DNA from 3 places in the Pseudomonas sp. XS1P51 genome. Region 2 is predicted to be linked to each of the others. Evidence: predicted binding sites of a transcription regulator. Region 2 holds the regulator's gene; each other region holds the start of a gene.
The links. The regulator sigma-54, encoded in region 2, starts transcription at its own class of promoters, with help from an activator protein. The targets are predictions, from matches to a motif close to ANTGGCATNNANNTTGCTNT.
Positions count from the first base shown of each region.

Region 1: flgB (flagellar basal body rod protein FlgB) is a predicted target of sigma-54. The motif match lies at 4,609-4,628, and genes of this name have one in related genera.
Region 3: ACYZUD_RS33045 (circularly permuted type 2 ATP-grasp protein) is a predicted target of sigma-54. The motif match lies at 2,197-2,216, and genes of this name have one in related genera.

Region 1 is NZ_CM142707.1:3,403,934-3,410,799, reverse strand. It holds gene ACYZUD_RS15785 (flagellar brake protein) at 1-577, opposite strand, end outside; gene ACYZUD_RS15780 (flagella synthesis protein FlgN) at 670-1,137, opposite strand; gene flgM (flagellar biosynthesis anti-sigma factor FlgM) at 1,189-1,512, opposite strand; gene flgA (flagellar basal body P-ring formation chaperone FlgA) at 1,680-2,441, opposite strand; gene ACYZUD_RS15765 (chemotaxis protein CheV) at 2,524-3,456, shown strand; gene cheR (protein-glutamate O-methyltransferase CheR) at 3,505-4,332, shown strand; gene flgB (flagellar basal body rod protein FlgB) at 4,671-5,078, shown strand; gene flgC (flagellar basal body rod protein FlgC) at 5,082-5,525, shown strand; gene flgD (flagellar hook assembly protein FlgD) at 5,541-6,263, shown strand; gene flgE (flagellar hook protein FlgE) at 6,295-6,866, shown strand, end outside.
Region 2 is NZ_CM142707.1:6,113,372-6,120,237, forward strand. It holds gene ptsN (PTS IIA-like nitrogen regulatory protein PtsN) at 1-327, opposite strand, end outside; gene hpf (ribosome hibernation-promoting factor, HPF/YfiA family) at 340-648, opposite strand; gene ACYZUD_RS28300 (RNA polymerase factor sigma-54) at 725-2,218, opposite strand; gene lptB (LPS export ABC transporter ATP-binding protein) at 2,492-3,217, opposite strand; gene lptA (lipopolysaccharide transport periplasmic protein LptA) at 3,217-3,765, opposite strand; gene lptC (LPS export ABC transporter periplasmic protein LptC) at 3,752-4,324, opposite strand; gene ACYZUD_RS28320 (KdsC family phosphatase) at 4,332-4,856, opposite strand; gene ACYZUD_RS28325 (KpsF/GutQ family sugar-phosphate isomerase) at 4,856-5,830, opposite strand; gene ACYZUD_RS28330 (ATP-binding cassette domain-containing protein) at 6,106-6,866, shown strand, end outside.
Region 3 is NZ_CM142707.1:7,140,094-7,146,959, reverse strand. It holds gene ACYZUD_RS33050 (alpha-E domain-containing protein) at 1-743, opposite strand, end outside; gene ACYZUD_RS33045 (circularly permuted type 2 ATP-grasp protein) at 756-2,165, opposite strand; gene ACYZUD_RS33040 (ribonuclease E inhibitor RraB) at 2,646-2,987, opposite strand; gene ACYZUD_RS33035 (hypothetical protein) at 3,202-3,435, opposite strand; gene speE (polyamine aminopropyltransferase) at 3,596-4,471, opposite strand; gene ACYZUD_RS33025 (PLDc N-terminal domain-containing protein) at 4,739-4,930, opposite strand; gene ACYZUD_RS33020 (hypothetical protein) at 5,001-5,531, opposite strand; gene ACYZUD_RS33015 (methyl-accepting chemotaxis protein) at 5,710-6,866, shown strand, end outside.

The sequences.
Region 1 (6,866 bases), 2.7 Mb from region 2:
TGCCAAAGGGCAGGGCGGCGGCGAAGCGGTCGTAGACCTGGCCCAGTTGCAGGCTGCCGGTGATGTCGCCTTCGAAGCGCAACTTGCAACCGGTGGCGGAAATGTCCAGTAGCTTGCCGCTGATCGGTGCCTTGAGCTTTTCACCGTCCAGATCGACGTTGACCAGTTGTGCCAGCTTCAACGCCGCGCGAAAGGCATTGCGGCGCTGGTGGTAGACCACTTGTTCGGGCAGGGCGCCACGATAGCAGCGGCTATCGCCAGACTCGTCGATCGCCATTTGACCGTTACTTTCCCAGGCAATGCGCACGCCTTCATGAAAGCCTTCGACCTTGAACGGTTCACCTGCCAGCAGGAAGCGTTCGCCGTCACGCGGGATCATTTCGTCGAGGGCGAGCGTGCCGCGTTCACGGTCTACGTCCACCAGATAACTCTGGAAACGCTGGGTACGTTCATGGAACGTGATGATCAGCGGATCATGGCTGTCTTGCAGTTGGCGCAGGCTGCCGGAGATTTCCAAGGGTGTGGTAAGCACCTTGGGTGGCTGCGGGGCATCTTCCGCGGTTAAGGCATTGGACACGGTTCATCAATCTCCAGACAAAATATGACTACGGCTGGCCAGCATTTTGCCAGCATGTCGCGAGTCTTGATAGGGCGTGGTCATTTATAGGCTCAAGCCTGACTGAGCGGGCGCGGCTTCGCAAGCTTGGCGGTTGATCCGCGGGCATCATAAAGCGCTGGCGGTTCACCGCCGGTCAGGATTTTCAGCTGGTTGGCCGTGGCGGCCTGCTGGACCAGGATCGACTGGCCATTATTGACGTTCGCGGCCTGGCATTGAGCCAGGAGGTCGGTCAGCACATTGCTCTGCGCCAACAACTCTTCGCCAATGCTCGAGTGGCTGGCAAGTTGCTCCAGGCCCTGGCGATTGGTCGGCAGATTGAGGCTGGCGAGGATTTCACTGCGCTTGCGGCCATGCTGTTCGAGCAGAATGATCAATGCCTGTTTCTGCGCCAGAATCTCTTCAAGCAGTGGCATGTCGCGACCGTGCAAAGCGATGGACTCGGTTTGCAGTAACTCCAGCAAGTGTTGCGCTGGAGCAAAGTCGTCGGTGATCAGTTGCAGTAAATTAGTGTCGTGCATGGCTGGCCTTGGGTTTTAAGCGTCCAAAAGCCTGGCGCCGGCCGGATGGGCCTAGCGCTGGGCTTCGAAGTTGAGCAGTTTGCTGGCTACACGGTTGCTGTCGACTTTGTAGCTGCCATCGGCAATCGCTGCTTTCAACTCGGCCACGCGGGCTTTGTCGACGGCAGGCTGATCGCGCAGCTTGTCAGTGACCTGTTGCAACTGTTGAGCCTCATTGCTGAGGTGTACCGATTCCCCGCTTTTGACGGTGGCCTGTTCGGCCGGAGTATTCAGCGGCGCGGATTTGCCGGCGTCGGCAATGTCCTTGTTGGCGCTGGTACGTGTACTGCCCGTAAGTGGCGAGGAGCTGTTCAAACGGCTGAAATCGATGACCATGATAAAAAAACCTCTGGGTATTTGGACGCTTGCCATGTTTTCGGCAATCCCTATGAAAACTTTAGACCCATTTATCAATGAGTCTGCATGCGCCAGCGCTTCTCCTGCGTGCGGCACAGTTTAGGGAACACCCTCGGGCAATGCCACATCTTCACGAACACAGAGCCCTACATGGCCACTTCCACCTGGCCCGGCGCGATGACTTGCGCCTTGATGACTCGCTTGGAGTTGAGGTTTTTCACGCGAATCTGCTCCCGCATACCGCCGTTGGACAGCGCTTCGCCGGGCATACGCACACTGAGCGTACCACTGCGGGCGGTAATCACCACCTGGTCGCCCTTGCTGATGACTTCCGCCTGTTCCATGTGCACGAGAGTAATGACCTGATCGGCGACCATTGGTCGGGTAAGTTTCTGCCCGATCGCCTGGTCGAGGGAGGTCAGGTAGCCCTGGCTGATGAGGCTGACGTCGTGCTCGCGCAGGGTCACATCTTCGGGCTCGACAATGCCGGCGCGCCGCAGGGCCCGGGTGGTGGTCACAATGTCGCGAAACAGGCGCACTTGAGCGGGTACGAAGACTGTCCAGGGGGATGCGCCCTCGCAGCGAACCTTGACCGTGACGCGCCCCAGCGGCTTGGCCGGACTCTCCAGAGTGGCTGTCAATTCCTTGTCGCACATGGGCATGCGCAGTCGCGGATCGAGCTGGTTGACCTGGATTTCGTAGCGACCTTCCGTTTGACTGGTAGCCAGATAGTCTTCTACGGTGAATTCAAGAAAGCCCTGAGTGACGCCGATAAGCATGTCAGGCAAGGTAACTGCGTCAGCAAGGGCAGGGCTGCCAGCGTTGAACAGGCAAACGGCCGATATCGCGCAAAGCAATTTGCGGTAGCGTGATGTCAGGCGTCGGAAAAATGTCGGTTCTGTGTTCATAAGAAGTTAAAAAGCAAGCGCCGTGCCGTTTAGTGATGAATGTGCGTCGCAACACACTTAGCGTTGGTGTAGGAGTCTGGGCATGGCTGGTGTAATGGATTCGGTAAACCAGCGCACGCAACTGGTAGGGCAGAATCGCCTTGAGCTGTTGTTGTTCCGTCTCGACGGCCAGCAGCTGTATGGGATCAACGTGTTCAAGGTTCGCGAGGTGCTGCAATGCCCCAAGCTGACGTTGATGCCCAAGTCCAGTCCTGTTGTGTGCGGTGTGGCAAATATTCGGGGGGCGACCATTCCGATTCTCGATCTGGCGATGGCGACCGGTTCAGGTCGGTTGCTGGATCAAAGCAATCCCTTTGTGATCATCACGGAGTACAACACCAAGACCCAGGGTTTCCTGGTGCGCTCGGTGGAACGCATCGTCAATATGAACTGGGAGGAAATTCATCCGCCTCCCAAGGGCACCGGACGCGATCATTACCTGACGGCTGTGACTCGGGTCGACAATCAGCTAGTCGAAATCATCGACGTCGAGAAAGTCCTGGCGGAAGTGGCGCCGACACCGGAAGCGATTTCCGTTGGCGTGGTGGATGTCGAAACCCAGCACAAGGCGCTGTCATTGCGTGTGCTGACGGTCGATGACTCGTCGGTGGCGCGCAAGCAGGTCTCGCGTTGCCTGCAGACGGTCGGCGTCGAAGTGGTCGCGTTGAACGATGGCAAGCAAGCGCTGGATTACTTGCGCAAGCTGGTCGACGAGGGCAAGAAGCCGGAAGAAGAGTTCCTGATGATGATTTCCGACATCGAGATGCCGGAGATGGACGGGTACACGCTGACGGCCGAGATCCGCAACGACCCGCGCATGCAAAAGCTTCATATCATCCTGCATACTTCGTTGTCCGGTGTGTTCAATCAGGCGATGGTCAAGAAAGTCGGTGCCGATGACTTCCTGGCCAAATTCCGTCCTGATGACCTGGCATCCCGGGTAGTCGACCGGATCAAAGCAGCAGACATCAGCTAGGGGCCTTCTGCCCCTGGCGGTTAACACGATTTAAAAGAGGCGGTATCTTTGTCTACGGGTAATTTGGATTTCGAACAGTTCCGGGTCTTCCTGGAAAAAGCCTGTGGCATTTTGCTCGGTGAAAACAAGCAGTACCTGGTCTCGAGCCGTCTCAACAAACTGATGGAGCAGCAAGGCATCAAGTCCCTGGGTGAGCTGGTCCAGCGCATCCAGACCCAGCCGCGCAGCGGTTTGCGCGAATTGGTGGTGGATGCCATGACCACCAACGAAACCCTATGGTTTCGTGATACCTATCCGTTTGAAGTCTTGAAGAACAAGGTGCTGCCCGAAGCGATCAAGGCTGCCCCTGGCCAGCGCCTGCGAATCTGGTCGGCGGCGTGCTCGTCGGGTCAGGAACCGTACTCGCTGTCGATGTCGATCGATGAGTTCGAGCGGGTCAACATGGGCCAGTTGAAGATGGGCGTGCAGATCGTTGCCACTGACCTGTCCGGCACCATGCTGACCAACTGCAAGACTGGCGAGTACGACAGCCTGGCGATCGGTCGCGGTCTGTCGCCCGAGCGCCTGCAGCGTTATTTCGACCCGAAAGGGCCGGGCCGCTGGGCAATCAAGGCGCCGATCAAGAGCCGGGTGGAGTTTCGCTCGTTCAACCTGCTGGACAGCTACGCAAGCCTGGGCAAGTTCGACATCGTGTTCTGCCGCAACGTGCTGATCTACTTCTCCGCAGAGGTGAAGAAAGACATCCTGTTGCGCATCCACAGCACGTTGAAGCCGGGCGGTTATCTGTTCCTCGGCGCGTCCGAAGCGCTGAACGGTTTGCCGGATCATTACCAGATGGTCCAGTGCAGCCCGGGGATCATTTACCAGGCGAAGTGATGCAAAAGCGGCAGGCATAAAAAACGGGAGTCCTCAAAGACTCCCTTTTTTTATGCCGCTTTTGCATCACGTAGGAGCTGCCGAAGGCTGCGATCTTTTGATCTTGTTTTGAGATCAAGATCAAAAGATCGCAGCCTTCGGCAGCTCCTACAGGGGAAGGGTGGTGCAACCCGGGAAAGCGGCAGAAAAGCGGCAGGCGGCGGAAATCGGTTGCCGCTTTTCTGGCATTGCCGCATTGCCCCTGCCCGCAAAGCCCCGGTTTACGGGCTTTTTTGAATTGGCACGCCGCTTGCTATGTTCATCGTACGAAAAATCAGGTCACCCGAAGGTTTCCCGACATGAGCATCAGCTTCGATAAAGCGCTCGGTATTCACGAACAAGCACTGGGCTTCCGCGCTCAGCGCGCCGAAGTCCTGGCCAACAACATCGCCAACGCCGACACCCCGAACTACAAGGCCCGGGATCTGGACTTCTCGAAAGTGCTCGCCGAGCAGAACGAGAAAACCAAGAACGGTACTTTCGCCTTGAACATGACCAACAGCCGTCATATCGAAGCTGAAGGCCTGGGCAACGGCGACGAGTCGCTGATGTATCGCACGCCGATGCAACCGTCGATCGACCAGAACACCGTGGACGCCCAACTGGAACAGTCGAACTACGCGGAAAACGCGGTCAACTTCCAGGCGAGCTTCACCCTGCTCAACAGCAAATTCAAAGGGCTGGTGTCAGCCCTGCGTGGAGAGTAAATCATGTCGCTAGCCAGCGTTTTCAACATTGCCGGTAGCGGCATGAGTGCCCAGACCACTCGCCTCAACACCGTCGCCAGTAACATCGCCAACGCCGAAACCGTCTCGTCGAGCATCGACCAGACCTACCGTGCACGTCACCCGGTATTCGCCACCATGTTCCAGGGCGGCCAGAGCGGCGGCAGCGATTCGCTGTTCCAGAACCAGGACGCAGCAGGCCAGGGCGTGCAAGTGCTGGGCGTGGTCGAAGACCAGAGCAACCTTGAAGCACGTTACGAGCCGAACCATCCGGCCGCCGACGCCAAGGGCTACGTCTACTACCCGAACGTCAACGTCGTCGAAGAAATGGCCGACATGATTTCCGCGAGCCGTTCGTTCCAGACCAACGCCGAAATGATGAACACCGCCAAAACCATGATGCAGAAGGTCCTGACCCTAGGTCAGTGATAAGGGGCGACTCAGATGAGTGTTACCGATACCACCAGTGGCCTTAGCCTCAACGACATCCTGGCCAACTCTTCGATCAAGACCAACACCAGTAACGACGGCATTGCGTCCGCAACGAACAGCGCCACCGGCAATAAGGCCCTGGGCAAGGACGCGTTCCTGCAGTTGCTGGTGACCCAACTGAAAAACCAGAACCCGCTGGAGCCGCAGGACAACGGCGAGTTCGTCGCCCAGTTGGCGCAGTTCAGCAGTCTGGAAGGCATTACCACGCTCAACGACACCGTGGCCGGCATTGCCAGCAACTACAACTCGTCCCAGGCGTTGCAGGCTTCGTCGCTGGTGGGGCGTTCGGTCATCGCACCGGGCGACAAGGCCGTGGTCGATACCGCCAAGAGCTTCAACGGGACCATCGCGGTACCGGCATCGGCGGACCCGGTCACGCTCAAGATCACCGACGCCGACGGCAAGGTCATCCGCACCATCGACCTGGGCAGCCAGAACGCCGGCAACGCCAGTTTCATCTGGGACGGCAAGAACGATGCCGGCGAAGTGGCCGAGGCCGGTACGTACACCTTCGCCGCCACCGCGACCTACGACAGCAAGGCGACCTCGCTGGTTACCTACCTGCCGGCGACCGTCAGCAGCGTTACCATCAGCCAGACCGGCGGTGAGTTGATGCTCAATCTGGCCGGGCTGGGCAGCATCGCCCTGTCCAAAGTACAAACCATTGGTATGTAGAGCCGACTAACACGGCACAAAGGAGTGGAATATGTCTTTCAATATCGGCCTTAGCGGTCTCTATGCAGCCAACAAACAACTGGACGTGACCGGCAACAACATCGCCAACGTCGCGACCACTGGTTTCAAATCGTCCCGTGCAGAATTCGAAGACGTTTACTCGGCCACCAAGCTGGGTTCCGGTAGCAAAACCGTCGGTAACGGTGTACGCCTGGCCAACGTTTCCCAGCAGTTCACCCAGGGTGACATCAACAACACCGGCAACGTGCTGGACATGGGGATCAACGGTTCTGGCTTCTTCGTGCTGAATAACAACGGTTCGATGTCCTACACCCGTGCCGGTACGTTCAAGGTCGACAAGGATGGTTATGTCACCAACACCGACGGCACTGCGCGTCTGCAAGGCTACGGTGTGGATGCCAATGGCAAGATCGTCAATGGCATTCTGACCGACTTGCGCATTGACACGTCGAACCTGGCGCCGAAGACCACCACCACCGTTTCGTCGACGATCAACCTGAACTCCACGGCTGACACCATCGACACTGTTGCCAATCCGTTCGACCCGTCCAAGACGGAATCCTTCACCAAGCAATTCAGCAC
Region 2 (6,866 bases):
GGCTTCCGGGACCAGCAGAACGAACAGCAGGTCAACCGGAGCACCGTCGATGGCGTCGAAATCGATGGGGGCGTCCAGGTGCATCAAGGCACTGATGGGCGAATTGCAGCCCTTGAGGCGGCAGTGAGGGATGGCGATGCCGTTGCCAAAACCGGTGGAACCGAGTTTTTCACGGGCAATCAGAGCCTCGAAGACATCTTGCATCTCCAGATCCGGCACTTCGCGATGGATTAGGTTGGCAATTTGCTCGAGGGCTTTCTTTTTACTGCCGCCCGGCACATTCACGAGGGAACGGCCGGGGGTCAGGATGCTTTCAAGTCGGATCATGGGTTGGGAGTGTTAACGACCGGTTGCACCCTGGAGGAGGCTCTGGGTCTTTTCCTTATGCTTTTTGAGTTGGCGATCCAGCTTGTCGGTCAGCAGGTCGATGGCGGCATACATGTCCGTATGCTCGGCATTGGCGACCACTTCTCCGCCGGGAATATGCAGCGTGGCTTCGATTTTCTGCAGCAGCTTCTCGACGTTCATCGTGACTTGCACGTTGGTGATCTTGTCGAAGTGCCTTTCCAATCGCTCGAGTTTTTCGCCGATGTAGGTGCGCAGGGGTTCGGTCACTTCCAGTTGGTGTCCACTGATGTTGACTTGCATACAGCTTCTCCTTCGTTGCCAGTGCATAAAGCGGCAGGCAGAAATGCCTGCCACTGGAACGCTGTGGCGTGGCCCGTTACATCAACCGCTTACGTTCGCTCGAAGGCGCGATCCCAAGGGATTCGCGGTACTTGGCGACGGTGCGGCGAGCCACCTGAATGCCTTGTGCCTCCAGTAAACCAGCGATCTTGCTGTCACTCAACGGCTTTTTCTGATTTTCCGCTGCAACCAGTTTTTTGATGATCGCGCGGATCGCCGTAGACGAGCATTCACCGCCTTCGGAGGTGCTGACGTGGCTGGAGAAAAAGTATTTCAGCTCATATATGCCCCGAGGGGTATGCATGAATTTTTGCGTGGTTACCCGGGAAATCGTCGATTCGTGCATGCCAACCGCCTCGGCGATGTCATGGAGGACCAACGGTTTCATGGCTTCGTCGCCGTACTCCAGGAAGCCGCGCTGATGCTCGACGATCTGGGTGGCTACTTTCATCAGGGTTTCGTTGCGGCTTTGCAGGCTCTTGATGAACCAGCGAGCCTCTTGCAGCTGATTGCGCATGAAGGTGTTGTCGGCGCTGGTGTCGGCGCGGCGCACGAAGCCGGCGTACTGGGCGTTGACCCGCAACCGTGGCACCGATTCCTGATTCAGCTCTACCAGCCAGCGTTCGTTGTCTTTGCGCACGATGACATCGGGAACGACGTATTCGGCTTCGCTGGACTCGATCTGTGAGCCTGGGCGCGGATTGAGGCTCTGCACCAGTTCGATCACCTGGCGCAGTTCATCTTCCTTGAGCTTCATGCGGCGCATCAACTGGCTGTAGTCGCGGCTGCCGAGCAGGTCGATGTAATCGGTGACCAGGCGTTTGGCTTCGGCCAGCCAAGGGGTCTTGGCGGGCAGCTGGCGCAGTTGCAGCAGCAGGCATTCACCCAGGTTGCGGGCGCCGATGCCGGCGGGCTCGAATTGCTGGATGCGGTGCAGGACGGCTTCGATTTCGTCCAGTTCGATGTCCAGTTCCGGATCGAAGGCTTCGAGGATTTCCTCGAGGGTTTCGTCCAGGTAGCCCTGATTGTTGATGCAGTCGATCAGGGTCACGGCGATCAGGCGATCGGTGTCGGACATCGGCGCCAGGTTCAGTTGCCACAGCAGGTGGCTTTGCAGGCTTTCGCCGGCCGATGTACGGGTGGTGAAGTCCCACTCGTCGTCATCGTTGCTTGGCAGGCTGCTGGCGCTGGTCTGGTAGACGTCTTCCCACGCGGTGTCGACGGGCAGCTCGTTGGGAATGCGTTCGTTCCAGTCACCTTCCTCGAGGTTATCCACCGTCGGGGCGGTTTCCTGGTAGGAGGGTTCCGAAACATCGGCGTTGGGTTGCTGTTCGGCTTTGTCGGCCAAGGGGTCGGCGTTATCGAAGTCGTCGCCTTCTTCCTGGCGTTCGAGCATCGGATTGGACTCCAGGGCCTCCTGGATTTCCTGTTGCAGGTCCAGGGTCGACAATTGGAGCAGGCGGATGGCCTGTTGCAGCTGAGGTGTCATCGTCAGCTGCTGGCCCATTCTCAAGACTAGCGATGGTTTCATGGCAGGGGCTTAACACCTTATTCGCCGGCGCACATGCGCCATCCACTACAGGGCGCCGGAGCGCCAAACATAAGCAAATTATATGCCTGAAACCACAACGTTTGCCTAGAGCGCTGTAACAATAAAAACGTTTAAAGTTTTATTGACGCATTGCCCTTGCTGGTAGCTGAACATCTTTGAGGCGCAACGTTTGCCTGGCGCGCTGTAACAATAAAAAACGGTTGATTTTTTTATCGAGACAAGCTCTCGGCGACTGGCCAGGCACCTGAGCGCTTACAGGCGGAACTCATGGCCCAGATACACTTCCTTGACCAGGTCGTTGGCCAGGATGGTGGCAGAGTCACCTTCTGCGATCAGTTGGCCATCGTTCACGATGTAGGCGGTTTCGCAGATATCCAGGGTTTCACGAACGTTGTGGTCGGTGATCAACACGCCAATGCCCTTGGCCTTGAGGTGATAGATGATCTGTTTGATGTCGCCCACCGAGATCGGGTCCACACCGGCGAAAGGTTCGTCCAGGAGGATGAACTTCGGGTTGGTGGCCAGTGCCCGGGCGATTTCCACGCGACGACGTTCGCCACCGGACAGGCTCATGCCGAGGTTGTCGCGGATGTGGTTGATGTGAAATTCCTGCAGCAGGCTTTCCAGTTCCTTGCGACGACCGGCCTTGTCGAGTTCTTTGCGGGTCTCGAGGATCGCCATGATGTTATCGGCAACTGAAAGTTTGCGGAAGATCGACGCTTCTTGCGGAAGATAGCCGATACCGGCCTTTGCGCGACCGTGCATCGGCTGGTGACTGACGTCCAGGTCATCGATCAGTACGCGGCCCTGATCGGCCTGCACCAATCCGACGATCATGTAGAAGCAAGTGGTTTTGCCGGCGCCGTTGGGACCCAGCAGGCCCACGATCTGACCGCTGTCGATGGACAGGCTTACGTCGCGCACGACCTGGCGGCTCTTGTAGCTCTTGGCCAGATGCTGAGCTTTCAGAGTTGCCATTACTGGGCCTTTTGCTCGTCGGTTTTCTTTTTCGGCTGGATCACCATGTCGATGCGCGGACGCGACTCGGTGACCTTGCTGCCTGTGGCGCGACCGGCGCTCGCAAGCTTTTTGTTGGTGTCGTAGACGATTTTCTCGCCTTGGGTAACGTTGCCATCCTTGTCGATGACCTTGGCGCGATCGATCAGCACGACGCGATCTTGCGAAGCGTGGTACTGGATAGTGATGCCGTACCCCTGAACCGGTTTGGTGTCGCCAGCAGTCTGCACCTGCTCGAAGTAGGCCAGATTGCCCACCGAGGTCACCACGTCGATATCGCCACTCGCGGTGCGGGTGATGGTCACGGTATTGCCGGTGACCTTCATCGAACCCTGGGTGATGATCACATCACCTTTATAGGTGGCAACACCGTTCTTGTCGTCCAGTTGGGCGTCGTCGGCCTGAATGCGGATAGGCTGATCTCTATCGGTCGGCAGAGCCCAGGCGCTCACGCTTCCCAGTGCTGCGCTCAGACCGAGCAAAATAGGGAGAGTTTTAACGAGCCTCATACTGTCCTCTTACGTTCGATAGCAGGTGTATCCTGCTTTCTTTCAAATACGCTTTCATTCCCTTGCCAGTCGACACACCACCAGCGCCGTCGATTCTAACGGGTTGATCGGTCTGCGCATATTGCTGCTGTGGGAACACTGTCATACGAGTGCTGGTAATCAGGGTGTCGCGGTTCTTTTCGTCGGTGCGCTTCACGCGCACCGAGTCGATCAGTTCAACTTCGGTGCCGCCGGAATTCACCTCGCCGCGCTCGCTGGTCACGTGCCACGGAAATTCAGTGCCGCGGAACATGTTGAGGTCTGGCTTGGTGACCAGGGTGACATCCGTTGCTTTCACGTGCTCGGCCTTGTCGGACGTCATTTCGTACTGCAATTTGCCGTCTTCAAGGTATTGCATCGTGTGTGTCTTGGTCGCGTACCAGTCGATCTTGGTCTCGTCGGCCTTGACTACGGGTTTATCGAGGAAGCGTTCAGGGCTGATGTTCCAGTAGCCGACCGCCGCAAAAATCGCTGCGATGCAACCGAACACCAGGATGTTGCGAATTTTCTTGCTCAGCATAGTTGGCTCACAGGTACGCGGCGTTGGCCGCATCGAGGCGGCCCTGGGCGCGCAGGATCAATTCGCAGAATTCGCGAGCGGCACCCTCGCCACCACGGGCCTGGGTGATGCCGTGGGCGTGTTCGCGCACGAAACTGGCGGCATTGGCTACCGCCATGCCCAGGCCGACGCGGCGAATCACCGGCAGGTCTGGCAAATCGTCGCCGAGGTAGGCGACTTGTTCATAGCTTAGGTTGAGTTGGGCAAGAAGCTCGTCGAGCACCACCAGTTTGTCTTCGCGACCCTGGTACAGGTGTGGAATGCCGAGGTTCTTTGCCCGTCGCTCGACCACCGGGGTCTTGCGGCCGCTGATGATAGCGGTCTGCACGCCGGCTGCCATCAACATCTTGATGCCTTGGCCGTCGAGCGTGTTGAATGTCTTGAATTCGCTGCCGTCTTCAAGGAAGTACAGGCGCCCGTCGGTCAGGACGCCGTCGACGTCGAATACCGCCAGTTTGATCTGTTTGCCGCGTTGCAGCAGGTCCGTGCTCATTACATTACTCCTGCGCGCAACAAGTCGTGCATGTTCAAGGCGCCGACCGGGTGGTCTTCGCTGTCAACCACGACCAGCGCGTTGATTTTATGGTCTTCCATGATTTTCAGGGCCTCGGCGGCGAGCATTTCGGCGCGGGCAGTCTTGCCGTGTGCGGTCATGACCTGGTCGATCGTCGCGCTGTGGATGTCGATGCTGCGGTCGAGGGTGCGACGCAAATCGCCGTCGGTGAAGATCCCGGCGAGTTTGCCGTCGGCTTCCAGGATGACGGTCATGCCCAGGCCCTTGCGGGTCATTTCCATCAGCGCGTCCTTGAGCAGGGTGCCGCGCTGAACCTGCGGCAGCTCTTGCCCGGCGTGCATGACGTTTTCCACTTTCAGCAGCAGGCGTCGGCCGAGCGCACCACCCGGGTGGGAAAAGGCAAAATCTTCAGCGGTAAAACCGCGGGCTTCCAGCAGTGCCACCGCCAGGGCGTCGCCCATGACCAGGGCGGCGGTGGTCGAAGACGTCGGCGCCAGGTTCAACGGGCAGGCTTCGTGCTCGACGTGAACGTTGAGGTTGACCTCGGCAGCCTTGGCCAGCGGCGAATCGGGATTGCCGGTCAGGCTGATCAATTTGATGCCCAGACGTTTGATCAGCGGCAGCAGGGTGACGATTTCGTTGGTGGAGCCGGAGTTTGACAGTGCCAGGATGATGTCATCGCGGGTGATCATCCCCATGTCGCCGTGACTGGCTTCGGCCGGGTGCACAAAAAAGGCCGTGGTGCCGGTGCTGGCCAGGGTCGCGGCGATCTTGTTGCCGATGTGCCCCGATTTGCCCATGCCGACTACTACCACGCGGCCTTTGCTGGCCAGAATCATCTCGCAAGCGCGTACGAAATCTGCGTCGATATGGGGCAGCAAGCCTTGTACGGCTTCCAGTTCGAGGCGGATGGTGCGTTGTGCTGATTGAATCAGGTCGCTGGATTGGCTCATGTCAGAAATCGTATAGCCTGATGAAAAGGCGGCGATTATAGCGGTAATGATCGAAACCCTCACGCAAGTTCGTCGCGCTTTGTCATTCCCTGTTACCAAATCCCTCTAAATGAAGCTTTTTGTCTGCCATGTTGCTGCATATGGCCCGGCTTCGGCCTTTGGCGCTTGGCCTGTGCGGTGATATAGTTCGCCGCCAGTTCGGCCTGCCCGGGAGGTTTGTGCTTTCGTCAGAAAGTCAGGCGTCCGAGTGAGAGGCTGCATCGCAAGGAGTTTAGATGAGTGCCGATAACGCCTACGCGGTCGAGCTGAAGGGACTGACCTTCAAGCGCGGTGCGCGCAGCATTTTCAATAACGTCGATATCCGTATTCCGCGCGGCAAGGTCACCGGCATCATGGGGCCTTCCGGGTGTGGCAAGACCACGCTGCTGCGTTTGATTGGCGCACAATTGCGGCCCACCAAGGGCGAAGTCTGGGTCAACGGTCAGAACCTGCCGAAGCTGTCGCGCAGCGATCTGTTCGATGCGCGCAAGCATATGGGCGTGCTGTTTCAGAGCGGCGCACTGTTTACCGATCTCGACGTGTTCGAGAACGTCGCCTTTCCGCTACGGGTCCATACCGAGCTTCCGGAAGAAATGATCCGGGACATCGTCCTGCTCAAATTGCAGGCCGTGGGCTTGCGTGGCGCCATCGATTTGATGCCTGACGAGCTGTCCGGCGGCATGAAGCGCCGTGTCGCGCTGGCCCGGGCGATTGCCCTCGATCCGCAGATCCTCATGTATGACGAGCCCTTTGTCGGCCAGGACCCGATCGCCATGGGCGTATTGGTGCGCCTGATCCGCCTGCTCAACGATGCACTGGGCATTACCAGCATCGTGGTTTCCCATGACCTGGCCGAGACCGCGAGCATCGCCGATTACATTTATGTGGTGGGCGACGGGCAGGTGCTGGGGCAGGGCACGCCTGACGAACTGATGAACTCGGACGAACCGCGTATCCGTCAATTCATGACAGGCGACCCCGATGGTCCGGTCGCCTA
Region 3 (6,866 bases), 1.0 Mb from region 2:
GTGCAGGCGCGCAGGGAACGCGGCACGTCAGCGCGCAGCAGCAGCAATTCGGCCACATGCCGGGCGCCGGGCGCATCGCGGTAGATCTCGGTGTAAGCCTCGAAGGAGGACAACGCCCTTAACAAAGCGCTCCACTGGTAATAGGCGTGGGCCGTGCCGTCGCTGACCGCTTCGGCCTGATCACCCGCCATTTCGTAGCGGGCATCGAGCAGGCGCAAGGTGTTGTCAGCCCTTTCGATAAACGTCCCCAGGCGAATGAAGCGGAACGCATCGTTACGCATGATGGTGCCGTAGGACGCGCCGCGAAACAGGTGGGAACGTTCCTTGATCCACTCGCAAAAACGGCTCATGCCGTAGCGACTCAAGCCCTGTTCGGCGATCCCGCGAATTTCCAGCCAGGTGGCGTTGATGTTTTCCCACATGTCGGCGGTGATTCGCCCACGCACCGCATGGGCGCTGGCCCGTGCGGCACCGAGGCAGCTGTAGATGCTCGCCGGGTTGGCCGCGTCCAGGGCGAAGAAATGCAGCAGCCGTTCGGCGTGCAGATCGCCGTGACGCTCCAGGTAATCGTCCAGGGTGCCGGTGATCAGCAAGGGCATGGCGAGTTCGTGCAGACCGTCGCCGCGACCATCCTGCGGCATCAGCGACAGCGAATAACTGATGTCGAGCATCCGTGCGAGGTTTTCCGCCCGCTCCAGGTAACGCGACATCCAATACAAATCCGAGGCAGTTCTACTTAACATGGCAGGCTTCCTTCAATCCTCGACCACCCAGGTGTCCTTGGTTCCGCCACCCTGGGAGGAGTTCACCACCAGGGAGCCTTCGCGCAAGGCGACACGGGTCAGACCGCCGGGCACAACCCGGGTTTCGCGGCCAGACAATACAAACGGACGCAGGTCGATGTGGCGTGGAGCGATTCCGTTCTCGACAAAGGTCGGACAGGTCGATAAAGACAACGTCGGTTGCGCAATGTACGCGTGGGGCTTGGCCTTGATCCGCTCACGGAAAGACTCGATCTCCGCCGCCGTCGCCGCCGGTCCCACCAGCATTCCGTAACCGCCGGAACCCTGGGTTTCCTTGACCACCAGTTCTGGAAGATTGGCCAGCACGTGGGACAGTTCAGAGGGATTGCGACACTGCCACGTCGGCACGTTCTTCAGGATCGGCTCTTCGTCCAGGTAGAAACGGATCATGTCCGTGACGAAGGGGTACACCGACTTGTCGTCCGCCACACCGGTGCCGATGGCATTCGCCAGCACCACGTTGCCGGAGCGGTACGACGACAGCAGCCCTGGAACACCGAGCATCGAATCCGGGTTGAACGCCAGCGGATCGAGGAACGCATCGTCGAGGCGACGGTAGATCACGTCGACGGCTTTCGGCCCGTCCGTGGTGCGCATGAACACCTTGTCGTCACGCACGAACAGGTCCGCGCCCTCCACCAGTTCAACGCCCATTTCCCGCGCCAGGAACGCATGCTCGAAAAACGCGCTGTTGAAGCGGCCCGGCGTCAGCACCACCACGCTCGGGTTATCGATCGGGCTGGAGCTTTTCAAAGTGTCGAGCAACAGGTTCGGATAATGGTCGATGGGGGCGATGCGTTGCGCCGCGAACAACTCGGGGAACAGTCGCATCATCATCTTGCGGTCTTCGAGCATGTAGCTGACGCCGCTCGGTGTACGAAGATTGTCTTCGAGCACGTAGTACGTACCGTCGCCATCACGCACCAGATCGACACCCGAGATGTGGGAATAAATATCCCGGTGCAGATCGAGTCCTTGCATCGCCAACTGGTATTGCTCGTTGGCCAGCACCTGCTCGGCCGGAATGATGCCGGCCTTGATGATTCGCTGCTCGTGATAGAGGTCGGCGAGAAACATGTTCAACGCCTTGACCCGCTGAATGCAGCCGCGCTCGACGACTCGCCATTCACTGGCGGGGATACTGCGGGGAATGGTGTCGAAGGGAATCAGGCGCTCCGTCCCCTGCTCATCACCGTAGAGCGTGAAGGTAATCCCGGCGCGATGAAATAACAGATCGGCCTCGCGTCGCCGTTGTGCCAAAAGCTCGTCAGGCGTATCGGCCAGCCAACGGGCAAACTCCCGATAATGCGGGCGGACCTGGCCGCCGGCATCGTACATCTCATCAAAATAGGTGCGGATCATGCCGTACTCCTTGTCACCCGGACATCTAGGCTTCGCAAGGCCCGTGCCATCGGCATAAACGCTTTTATATCAATCAGTTGGATAAACGCCTCGCCTGCACCGCACCAATCCTGTGCGGCAAACGCCCCAACCTGATCGCCCCCGCTTCATTGCGAAGCAATGCTGTTGCCTATCACCAGCATAGCCAGAGTTGATTTCACTGCCCGGGAGTCGATGCGGATAATCCACGCATTCGCTCAAAAACTTCCCTTTAGCCGCCTGCTCAGGCGGTTTTTTTTGCCTGTTTGAAACGTTATGAATCAAAAACAACATCAAGAGATCGCAGCCTCGTTTCACTCGACAGCTCCTACATTGGAATGCGTTCTCCTGTAGGAGCTGTCGAGTGAAACGAGGCTGCGATCTTTCGCCTTTCAAACCGCAAAAACGAAAACGGCCAACCCGAAGGTCAGCCGTTGCTGAGTGTTGTCGCTGTTCATAGTGTTATGCGAGTCGCCCTCGTACCTCCTGCTTGACGCCCCATCCTTCGATGATGCCGCCCAAAGGCTCGACCACTGCCTCGAAGTCCTGCTCAAAATCGCCGATGCCGTCATAGGTGGCGTACATCACTTTACTCAGTTCCAGGTGCCACGCGCCGTCATCGCGCACGCTGATTTGTGCATTCAAGGATTCACCACAGTAATGCCCTGCCGCCCTGCGCGCCCGCTCCTCATCCGGGAAAATGGCGTAGAACTCGATGGGATGGAATCGTGAAAAGTCGAAACCGCCTTCTTTCATGCGGCGCAGCACGCTGCTGCTGATGTCTTCTTGATAGGCTGTGCTCATGAAACGTCCCCCTCAAATTGATGGATAGACTTTCCGTATTCCCGGCACTCACAACCGAATGATGCGAGCGATGCGACAACAACGTTGCCGGTGGGAAGCAAGCATGTAGCTGACAAGACCAGACCTTAGCGATCCGTTCGCTGATCTCGCTTGCAGAGTAGCCCCAAGTCAGAGCCGCTGCCAAGGCCTGGTTGTGAATGTGACAAGGTGAGTGTCAGACGGGAGTAATGCTGAGGATTTCGATGCTGTTCTGGGTCTTCAGGCTTTTGACGGTCGGATCATCGGCGCGCCCTTCCAGGTCATTGAGGTCCAGTTCGGCAGCGACAGGCAAGCGCCGGGCACGAATGAGTTTCGCGGCTTGCTCGTTGTTCGGGCACTCCTCGTTCTCGAACACCTCGTCCACTTGTTCGCCATGATCATCAATGAAAGTGACTTTCCACTTTTGCATCGGTGCCTCCTCGATAAAACCCGCGGATGGGCTTACCACTATCTCGACTTTTGGCCTGAGTGTTCGTTCAAACGGATTACGGCGTAGAAGCATGAAAAACGCAGATCCTGTGGGAGCGAGCCGGCTCGCTCCCACAAGGGGTTATGCGTACATCTTGAGTTTAGTCGTTGCTTGGCTTGTTCACTGCTTGCAGCACGTATTGCGGCAAGGCGAAGGCGCCGATGTGGATTTCCGGGTTGTAGTAGCGGGTGATGATGCCGCTGCCGGCGAAGCGCTGCTGCAAGGTTTCGCGGGAAAGCTTGCGATAGGCGGTATTGGTCGCGCCCCAGGCGAAGGTCATGGCGCCACCGATGTAGGTCGGCACGGCCGCCTGATAGAAGTGCCAGTCCGGAAACAGGCTGCGCAGGCGGCCCGCGGTGGTTTTGACTTCTTCGATCTGCATGAACGGCGTGCCGTTCTGCGTCACCAGAATGCCGCCTTCGTTCAGGCAGCGACGGCAGGCCTGGTAGAAGTTTTCCGAGAACAGCACTTCGCCCGGACCGATCGGGTCGGTGGAGTCGGAAATGATCACGTCGAACTTTTCGGTCGTGGTGGCGACGAAGCGCATGCCGTCGTCGATCACCAGGTTCAGGCGCGGATCATCGAACGCACCCTTGGAGTGGTTCGGCAGGAACTCCTTGCACATGTCGACCACGGTGCCGTCGATCTCGACCATCGTGATGTGCTCGACGCTGCGGTGCTTGGCCACTTCACGCAACATGCCGCCGTCGCCGCCGCCGATGATCAATACGCGCTTGGCGGTGCCGTGGGCGATGATCGGCACGTGGGTAAGCATCTCGTGGTAGATGAATTCGTCGGCTTCGGTGGTCTGGATCACGCCGTCCAGCGCCATGACACGGCCCATGCGCGGGTTTTCGAAGATCACCAGGTGCTGGTGTTCAGTACGCACTTCGTGCAGCAGTTTTTCCATGCGAAAACGCTGGCCGTAACCTTCGTAGAGGGTTTCCAGGTATTCGCTGGTTGGAATGTTGCTCATGGGAAGTGCTCCGATGAATGCGGGAGGCCACGGACGGTTACCCGCCCATGATGGCCAATCGATAGCCTCGATTGCCCGGGAAAGGCGCGCATTTTACGTCGCGGAAGATGACAGGTCGAACCGTCATCAGCTGGTAGATACACACAGAACATTGTGGGAGCGAGCCTGCTCGCGATGACGGCGCCGTGGCTTCTCTGACAGACCACGTTATCGTTCATCGCGAGCAGGCTCGCTCCCACATGGGTTGTGTCGACCTTCAGGGCGGAGTCAGATGCGTACGTTGCCCCGCGGCCCGGCGATGGCCCAGATGATCAGGCCCAGAACCGGCAGCAAGAGGATCAACAACACCCAGATGATTTTCATCCCGGTATCGGCGCCACTTTTCAGCACGTTGATGATTGCCCAGATGTCGAGGGCAAGAATAATCAGGCCAATCAGACCGTTGAACGTGGAACCCATGGTGACGCTCCCTAAGAGTGGTGTGCCCTCTTAGGATAGACGGCCATTGCGAGGGTTCCGTTTTATTCCATCAAACGTGGATCGCCACTTTCAGGGCTTCCAGGGACGGCGCGGCAGCGATGCCGACTTCGGCGCACAACTCGAGCACACGCGGCACGTCATTGCCGTAGACCAGCACCACTTGCAGTTCGTCATCGAGCAACTGGCTGAAGTTCATCAGCGTATAACCGCCGTTTTCCTTGTTCATGCTGCCCATCTGCACCTGAATGCGATTGAGCGCGGTCAGGGCTTCGGTCTTGGCCAGTTGTTTGGGTTTGATGTTGAAATCAACGCCCGGGCCGAACGAGGCGACGATCTGGGCGAACAGGTCCATGTAGGTGTCGGCCTGGAACAGCACAGTCTCCGGCAGACTGCCGACGACGACCCATTCGCCCAGAGGAATCGGGAAGGTTTCGTCGTAGTTGATGTCCGGATTAGCCGTCAGAAAAGCCTCTGGGTCGGCGTAGGCCTGGGCCGCTTCGTCAGCGACTTTCAGGATTTCGTCATCGCTCATGCACCCGGAGCTTATTTTGCTGATGAGTTCGACGAGTGCGGCTTTCATGGGGCGGAATCCTGTAGCGAGGGAATTTTGAAGGCGCGAAGGATAGCGCATTACGCCCGGCAATTCCTGTGCGGGCGCGTGGCCCGGAATGTTGACTCACATCAAGACCGGACGTTCTGGGTGGCGGCACAATGCTGGCACCTTGCCGAAACTGTTTCCGCTATCAGAGAAGACCTCCATGGGTGCCTGGCTTAGCAATATCTCGCTGAAATATAAATTCTGGGCGGTCAACGCCGTCGCCTTCGTCACCACCCTGTTGCTGGTGCTGTACGCCGTACAACTCGAACAACAGGCCCGCAGCCACGCCTACCAGGCGTCAGCCCAGGCCCAGGCCCGATTACTCGGCGCCTGGCCCGCCGGGCAACCGCTGCCGAAGGCCGATAACCTGCTGACGTCCGGTCGCGGGCAGGCGCCTTTACTGAACGGGCAGCCCGTCCTGGAACTGGCCGATGCCAACGGCTGGGTGGACATCAACTCCATGCCGTTGTTCGGCGAAAACCCGTTGATGGGTGCCGACGTGTTCACTCGCGCCGATGGACAGCAAGTCGCGGTGATCGCCTATGGCCCGAGCCTGAGCCAAGTGTTCGGCGAGCGTTTCGCCAATTACGCGGCGGCGGTGTTTATCCTGATGCTGGCGATGCTCGGGGCTTCGCAATTGCTGATCCGCTTTCTGCTCAGCCAACTCAATACACTGAAAGATGTGATGCTCCACGTCGAGAAAACCGGCGACCTGTCGGCCCGCGTCCCGCTGGCCTGTACCGACGAAGTCGGGCAGATGGCTAACGCCTTCAACGCGATGCAGGCCGGTTACCAGCGAGTGGTCAACACCGTCGCCAGCACCGCCCGGCAACTGGATGTCGGTGCCGCGCGGCTGGCGTCGAGCATGAATGACGTGCGTCACGGCATGCTCGGCCAGCAAAGCGAAACCGATCAGGCGGCCACGGCCATCAACGAAATGACCGCCACGGTCTATCACATCGCCCAACACGCCGGCGCTACCCGTGACCTCTCGCAAACCGCCGATACCCTGGCCGGCAGTGGGCAGGAAGTGGTCAGCCGCGTGCAAAAGTCGATTGCCGGGTTGTCCAGCGGGGTGCAGCAGACCGCCGAGATGATTCAGCGTCTGGCCGAGGACAGCCAGAAGATCAACGGCGTGGTCAATGTGATCCACAGCATCGCCGAGCAAACCAATCTGCTGGCGCTGAACGCAGCGATTGAAGCGGCGCGTGCCGGTGAAATGGGGCGTGGTTTTGCGGTCGTCGCCGATGAGGTGCGCAATCTGGCCAAGCGTGTGCAAACGTCCACTGACGAGATCACGACGATGGTTGCGGCATT